Regions from separate parts of the Streptomyces sp. NBC_00234 genome, predicted to be linked through region 2. Evidence: riboswitches for the same ligand, from Rfam matches in the RefSeq annotation. Region 2 holds a riboswitch; the other holds the start of a gene.
What was found. A riboswitch is a leader RNA that binds a small molecule or an ion and turns the genes downstream of it on or off. The one in region 2 is predicted to bind cyclic di-AMP.

Region 1 (3,977 bases), 560 kb from region 2:
GGCGTCGCCCGGGCTTCCGGTGAGCTGCTTTCCGGTGTGCTGCCACGAGGGCGGCATCCTTCCTGTTCGGCTGCCCGTCGGGAGCTACCGGCGGGCCCGGGAGGGCCGGTGACGGGACACCACAGGGGGAAGTGGCCCGTCACCGGATCTCCCGGCAGACGACCGGGTGCCGTCCGGTACGGGGCGGCGGTGGAAGTCGGTCGTCTGGGGAAGGACGCTAAACCCACGACACGGGAAAGAGACGGCATGACAGCTATTGCCTTGATGTGGCGTTTCGCTACCTCGGCATGACCGGAAAAATAGCGTCAGAGTCAGGCAATTCGCGCAGGCGCGAGCGAAGTCACGAGGTAGTGGTACCTGACCGCCGAGCGGTGATAAGGGCCCGGCTAGGCTGCGGAGCCATGGACGTACTCATCAATGTCTTCGTCGCCCTGCACATCATCGGTATCGCCGCGCTGCTGGGCGGTTTCCTGACCCAGATGAAGGCGATGGGCGCCGGCACGGCCCGCTTCGTACCGGCCATGCTGCACGGCGCACTGACCATGCTGGTCACGGGAGTCGCGCTGGTCGGCCTCAACCAGGCCGACGACCAGACCGTGAACAACGTCAAGATCGGCGTCAAGCTGCTGATCCTGGTCGTGATCCTCGGGCTCGTCTACGTCAAGCGGGACGAGGAGAAGGTCGGCAAGGGCGCGTTCGCCGCGGTCGGCGGTCTGACGGTCGCCAACATCTTCATCGCCACGCTCTGGACGTGACACGACGTGAGGGCCCGGCCGGGCCCGGAGCCGGACGGGCCCTGAAGCCCGTCCGGTGACCGGGACCGTCGTGCCCGGCCGGCCGATCCGGCCCGATCCGAACGGAAGGCCCTACGCCGGCCGCACGCTGCCGTAGATCGGCATGTAGTAGATCGATTCCTCACGCACGTTCGCACCCGGCTTCGGCGCGTGGATCATCATGCCGTCGCCCTTGTAGATGCCGACGTGGCTGATGTCGTCGTAGAAGAAGACCAGGTCGCCCGGCTGCAGATCGGCCGTCGCCACCCGTGTGCCGACCTCGACCTGGTCCCAGGTGGTACGCGGCAGGTCGACGCCCGCCGCCTTCCAGGCCGCCTGCGTCAGCCCCGAGCAGTCGTACGAGGAGGGGCCCGTCGCCCCCCAGACGTACGGCTTGCCGATCTGGTCCCGCGCGAAGGCGAGGACCTTCTCGGCCTTCGCCGCGTAGCTGCTGTCCGCGTCCGAGCCGCTGCCGGTGTCCGTGCCGGTGCCGGGCTGCTCGGCCTCCTGCGCGGCGTCCTCGGCGGCTTCCTTCGCCGCCGCCTCTTCCTGGGCCTGGCGCTCGGCCTCCGCGGCGGCGGCCTGCTGGCGTGCCAGCTCCTCGGCCTTGCGCTTGGCCTCCGCCTCCTTCTTGCGCTCCAGCTCCGCGAGCCGCGCCTTCTCCTCGGCGGTCAGCTCCGACAGCAGGGTGCGCGCCTCGGCCAGCTTGTCCTGCACCTGCTGCTTGCTGCTGCGCAGCGTGGTCTGCGCCTCGGTGAGCGTCTCCAGGCTCTTCGTGGCCTCGGCACGCTTCTTCGCCGCCTGGTTCTGCTGCGTACGGAAGTCGGCGACGGTCTTCTGCTGCTGGCTGGTCATCCGCGCCATCAGCTGGTCCTGGTCGAAGTACGACTGCGGGTCGTCCGCAAGGAAGAACGTGGCCGTCGGGGCGACCGAACCGCTCCGGTACTGCGCCGCCGCGAGCTGACCCAGTTCGCGGCGCGTCTCGTTCAGCTTGTCGGCCCGCTTCGCCGCGGCGTCCAGGAGTCCGTCGACCTTGGCGCGCTGCTCGGTGGAGGCGGACTTCGCCTTGTTGTACTGCTGGGTCGCGGTGCCCGCCTGCCGGTAGAGGTCGTCGACCTTCTTCTGTACGTCCTCGATGCTGGGCCGGGGTGCCGCGGGCGCGGCCGTCGCGGTCTGCGTGGAGAGCAGAGTCACAGAGGCCAGTGCGGCCGTCGTGAGCCCGACTCCGGGGGTGGTGGTGCGCAAGCGGGTGCGCGGTTTGCGATGCGACGCCAAGGCCGGCATCTCCTTCCGTGGACCGCCTACCGGGTTAGCTGTCGGGTTCGGGCGGAACGGAAGGCTGCCCTACGGTCCAAGTGGGGGTCGCGGACCGATTCACCCCGGTGCTGCTTGTGGGTCCCCGGTTCCGAACGGCCCTGGGGCAGCCCGGATTCGGCGTGGGTGCCCGCTCGGCGTGGTTCGCCTCAAGGGGGTACGGGCCGCCCGACGGAGCACGCTAGCCAACCCGTGGTGTCCCTGTGAAGGTTGATGTTCGATATGCCCGATACGTTTTCGTGACCTTGGGGAAATCGATACGTACGGACCCGGAGGGGCTCCCCTTTCCCTCACCCGGTGTGGCCGAACCGTCTCCGTACGCGCATGTCCGCGGGCCGTCCTGCGGAATGCGGCCCCGGGGTGTCAGTGGGGCCGCCTAGACTCGTCAAGCGATGAGCAGCCTCTTTGACGACAGCTTCCTGACCGGCCTCCAGAACTCGGAGGAAGGGCCCCCGCCGCCCCCCGAGGACCACGCACCCGAAGCGGTGCCGGAGGGTCTCTTCGAGGGCGTCTTCGACGCGCCCCCGCCGCCCCGCGAGGGGTACTACCGCGACGGCGCCCCCCGTCCGGTCATCGATGCCGCCGCGCTGCTCGACGGGCTGAACACCGAACAGCGCGCCGCCGTCGTGCACGCCGGTTCGCCGCTGCTCATCGTCGCCGGCGCCGGATCGGGCAAGACCCGCGTGCTCACCCACCGGATCGCCCATCTGCTGGCCGAGCGCGGGGTGCACCCGGGCCAGATCCTCGCCATCACCTTCACCAACAAGGCCGCGGGCGAGATGAAGGAGCGGGTCGAGCAGCTCGTCGGACCGCGCGCCAACGCCATGTGGGTCATGACCTTCCACAGCGCGTGCGTACGCATCCTGCGCCGCGAGTCCAAGCGGCTCGGCTTCACCTCGTCGTTCTCGATCTACGACGCCGCGGACTCCAAGCGGCTGATGGCGCTCGTCTGCCGCGATCTGGACCTCGACCCGAAGCGCTACCCGCCGAAGTCGTTCACGGCCAAGGTCTCGAACCTGAAGAACGAGCTGATCGACGAGGAGACCTTCGCCGGGCAGGCCGCGGACGGCTTCGAGAAGACCCTCGCCCAGGCGTACGCGATGTACCAGGCGCGGCTGCGTGAGGCCAACGCCCTGGACTTCGACGACATCATCATGACGACGGTGCACCTGCTCCAGGCGTTCCCCGATGTCGCGGAGCACTACCGCCGCCGCTTCCGGCACGTCCTGGTCGACGAGTACCAGGACACCAACCACGCGCAGTACACGCTCGTACGCGAGCTGGTGGGCCCGGCCGGCGAGGCCGACGCCCCCGCGGAGCTGTGCGTCGTCGGTGACGCGGACCAGTCGATCTACGCCTTCCGGGGCGCGACCATCCGCAACATCCTCCAGTTCGAGGAGGACTATCCGGACGCGACCACGATCATGCTGGAGCAGAACTACCGCTCCACGCAGACGATCCTCTCCGCGGCCAACGCGGTCATCGAGCGCAACGAGAGCCGCCGTCCCAAGAACCTCTGGACGAACGCTGGCACCGGCGCCCGGATCACGGGATACGTTGCGGACACCGAGCACGACGAGGCGCAGTTCATCGCCGACGAGATCGACCGGCTCACGGACGCCGGCGACGCGAAGGCGGGCGACGTCGCCGTCTTCTACCGTACGAACGCGCAGTCCCGTGTCTTCGAAGAGATCTTCATCCGGGTCGGCCTGCCGTACAAGGTCGTCGGCGGGGTGCGCTTCTACGAGCGCAAGGAGGTCCGCGACGTCCTGGCCTATCTCCGGGTGCTCGCCAACCCCGAGGACACCGTCCCGCTGCGCCGCATTCTGAACGTGCCGAAGCGCGGCATCGGCGACCGCGCCGAAGCGATGATCGACGCCCTGTCGATGC
Region 2 (3,977 bases):
GCGCACTGACCGCGTCAGGCGGACGCCTCCGTCAGCGCCGTCAGCTCCTGCTCGGACAGCCGGAGTCCGGCGACGGCGACCAGCGCGGGCACCTGCTCGACCGTACGGGCCGACGCGATCGGCGCCACCACGGTCGGACGGGCGGCCAGCCAGGCCAGGGCGACGGTGGCGATCTCGGCGCCGTGCTCCGTCGCGACCTTGTCGAGTGCGGCGAGCACCTTGCGGCCGCGCTCCGTCTCCAAGTGCTGGCCGGCCTTCTCTGCGCGGGCGCTCTCGACCGCGGCCCCTGCCCGGTACTTGCCGGTCAGGAAGCCCGAGGCGAGGGCGAAGTACGGGACGGAGGCGAGACCGGCCTCGGCGGCCGTGTCCTGGAGCGCGCCCTCGTAGGTGTCGCGCGAGACGAGGTTGTAGTGCGGCTGCAGCGCGACGTACCGGGCCAGTCCCTCGCTCTCGGAGAAGTCCAGGGAGGCCCGCAGCCGCTCCGGGCTGATGTTGGAAGCCGCGATCTCGCGCACCTTGCCTTCCTTCACCAGCTGGTCGAGGGCGGTGACGATCTCCTCGACCGGGACGGACTCGTCGTCGAAGTGCGTGTAGTAGAGGTCGATGTGGTCGGTGCCGAGCCGGCGCAGCGATTCCTCGGCCGCGCCCTTGATCGTGGCGGCGGAGAGCCCCTTGTACGAGGGGTGGGCGCCGACCTTCGTGGCGACGACGATGTCGGAGCGGTTGCCGCGCGAGGCGAGCCACTTGCCGACGACGGTCTCCGACTCGCCGCCCTCGTTGCCCGGTGCCCAGGCGGAGTAGGAGTCGGCGGTGTCGATGAAGTTGCCGCCCGCCGCGGCATAGGCATCCAGGACGGCGAAGGACTGTATCTCGTCGGCCGTCCAGCCGAAGACGTTGCCGCCGAGTGCGAGGGGGAAGACCTGGAGGTCGGAGGAGCCGAGCGTGCGCAGAGAGGTCATGAGTGGTGCAACCCCGCCCACGAAGCGCGCTATTCCGGTTCCGGTACGCCGATGCCCGGGAAACGAAAGACCGGCAGCCCTGACGTCGGGGGGTGAGCGTCAGGGCTGCCGGGGTTCGGGTGCGTCCGGTGAACGGGACGCGAGGTATCAGACCGTGAGGCCCTTGCTGCGCAGCCAGCTCATCGGGTCGATGTCCGAGCCGCCCGCGGTGTGGACCTCCAGGTGGAGGTGCGCACCGTACGCGTTGCCGGTCGCGCCGACACGGCCGATGACGTCGCCGGTGTTGACCTGCTGGCCCGCGGAGACGTTCATCGAGGACTGGTGGCTGTACGTGACCTCGGTGCCGTCGTCGAGCTCGATGACGGTGTGGTAGCCGTACGCGGTGTTCCAGCCGGCCGACGTGACGGTCCCGCCGTGCACGGCCTTGATCGGTGCGCCCGCCTGCGCCGCGAAGTCGAGGCCGGTGTGGTAGCCGGAGGACCACATGCTGCCGGCCTGACCGTAGGTCGAGGTGATCGTGTACGAGGAGAGCGGCAGGGCGAAGCTGGCGGCCAGCTTGGCGAGGCGCTCGGCCTCCGCCTTGCGCGCGGCTGCCTCTTCGGCCGCCTTCTTCTCGGCGGCGGCCTTGGCCTCGGCCGCGTCCTGCTGGGCCTTGGCCTCGGCGGCGGCCTTCTCGGCTGCCGCCTTCTCCTCGGCGGCCCTGGCCTCGGCGTCGGCGCTGGCCTGCTGCTGCTCGGCCTGCTGGAGGATCCGGCTGCGCAGTGCCTCGCCGGCGTCCGTCGTGCCCTGCTCGGCCTCGGCGGTGGTGATGCCGGCGGTGGTGAGCGGGGAGGACGACGCGGCCGTGGTGGCGTCGTTCGCGTCGGAGTCGTCGGACATCAGGGAGCCCACGCCGGGGAACGACTTGGCGTCGGGCAGATTGTCCGCGATGGAATCGGGAAGAGAGATGGAGACCGGCGGCTTGCCCTGGGCGGTGGCCATGCCACCCGCACCGACGGCCGCGATGACGCCGACCCCGAGGACGGTGGAGCTACGAGCGAGACCGCGCTGCTTGGCTACGCGGTGCCTGCCGCGAACGGGCCGGATGGACTCCTCGGTGGGATTCCATTCCTCCCAGGTCCTGTCCTGGCCGCCGAGAGTATCGGTGGCGAAGGGTGACGGGGCCTCGGGGGCAGGCTTGTTGGACGCCACGTGGGCGCACTCCTTTCCTTCCTTCTCGCCTACCGGGTTAGCTGACGGGTTCGGAGCAGGAAGGTCTCCTACGGGTCGCTCTGCCTCTCGCGAGACACAGGTGACCCGATTCACCCCATGTAGGTGGTTCCCCGGTTCCCTTGCGGAATTCGGCGCTCGCGCACGGTGCCGCCTCTTGCGACGACTGGGACGACCGCGCTGCGTTATCGAACGTTAATAGACAGACGGGTCCTATTCCAAGCTGTTCCGAGTGATCGTTCGTGACTTTGGCCTGGACTTACCGGGATACAACCGGGTGGAATCGGGCGAGTTGAACACCCTCCACGCACCACTTCGTTTCTGACAGTGCGTCAAATGTTATGCGGAGCGGCACCCTTCGGTTACGGACGGTTGTCCCGTACCGGAGCAGCGGCCACGCGGTCCCGCCGACGACCCGTCAGCCGGTGGCTCATTCCGCTCCCCCGCCACTGCGCCGGCCCACGATCTTCACGGTCCTCCGTCGCTCGGGCTGCCCTTCCGCCGGCCGACCGACCGCCAGCAGCGCCATGTCGTCCGTGGACCGCCCGCCCGTGTGCAGGCGTACGTCGTCGGTGAGCGCCGAGAGCAGTTCCTCCGGGCCGGGGAAGATCCGCCCGCGCAGCCGGGCCGCCGGGTCGTAGAAGGCCCCGGCCGCGTCCCGCGCCTCGGAGAGACCGTCGGTGAACATCAGCAGCGTCGTCCCCGCGGGCAGCCTCCACTCGTCCGCCCGGTCCGGCCACACACCCAGGTCCATCCCGAGCGGCAGCGCGGGCGAGGTCGACGTCAGGACGTCCAGCCGTCCGTCCGCGTGCAGCAGGATCGGCTCGGGGTGCCCCCTGTTGACGATCCGGACGAGTCCGGCGCCGGACGGGATCTCGGCCAACGCCGCGGTGATGAACCCCTCCATGGCGTCGAGTCCGCCGCGCCCCGTGCCCTCCCGGGCCAACGCCCGCTCCAGGCGCTGCGCCACCCCCTCCAGCGAACGCTCCTGCTCGGCGGCCTCCCGGAACGCCCCGATGACCACCGCCACCGCCCCGACCGCTTCGAGACCCTTGCCCCGCACGTCCCCGACCACCAGACGCACCCCGAACGGGGTGTCCGCGACGGCGAAGAGGTCGCCACCGACGAACTCGTCCGCCTGGGCCGCCTCGTAACGCGCCGCCACATGGAGTCCGCCGATGCGGTCAGACGGCGTCGGCAGCACCGCACGCATGGCGGTCTCCGCGATGACCCGCGCCGAGGCCAACTGCTCGTTGCTCCGCCGGACGACGCCGTTGATGAACAGGGCGAGCAGCCCGGCGGTGGACACGGTGACCAGTTCGATGACCGGCTCGACCTGGCTGAGCGTGCGGCTGTACACGTCCAGCAGCCCCATGACGAGGACCGCGGCGACACCCGTCCGGATCGTGCTGGCCCGCGAGAAGAACGGCGCGGCGATCAGAGGAGCCGCCACGAAGAGGGGGACGGGGGTGAAGGTGGGCGGGGTCGTGAGGTCGAAGAGCGCTCCGCCCGCGATCATCAGCGCGGGCAGCATGCGGACGAGCCGACGTGCACGGACTCCCTCGGGAGCTCCGCGCCGCCACATGTCCCGCTTCCCCACCTGTGTTCTCCTGCCCCCGGTCCGCCTACGGTTGCGGACGGTACCGCGCCCCACCCAGGCTGACCGGAGCCGCGCCGTGCGGCGACTCCTCATCGGCCAAAGGGGGGAGCGCACGCGAACCGCGGCCAGGGAGGCCGGTCGCGCACCGTCCGAGAGCGCGGGCGGGATCGACACGCCGCGCCAAGGATCGAGCGGGCCGTCGCGGCCTG

Region 1: it holds a riboswitch for cyclic di-AMP, as region 2 does, so the genes downstream of both, OG230_RS21820 (C40 family peptidase) here and OG230_RS19090 (M23 family metallopeptidase) in region 2, are expected to answer to the same signal.

The regions. Positions count from the first base shown of each region.
Region 1 is NZ_CP108101.1:4,914,074-4,918,050, forward strand. It holds gene OG230_RS21810 (C40 family peptidase) at 1-46, opposite strand, end outside; gene OG230_RS21815 (hypothetical protein) at 402-755, shown strand; gene OG230_RS21820 (C40 family peptidase) at 867-2,057, opposite strand; cyclic di-AMP (ydaO/yuaA leader) riboswitch at 2,056-2,220, opposite strand; gene pcrA (DNA helicase PcrA) at 2,480-3,977, shown strand, end outside.
Region 2 is NZ_CP108101.1:4,349,978-4,353,954, reverse strand. It holds gene OG230_RS19100 (PrsW family intramembrane metalloprotease) at 1-9, shown strand, start outside; gene OG230_RS19095 (aldo/keto reductase) at 15-959, opposite strand; gene OG230_RS19090 (M23 family metallopeptidase) at 1,107-2,150, opposite strand; cyclic di-AMP (ydaO/yuaA leader) riboswitch at 2,162-2,315, opposite strand; gene OG230_RS19085 (PP2C family protein-serine/threonine phosphatase) at 2,599-3,753, opposite strand.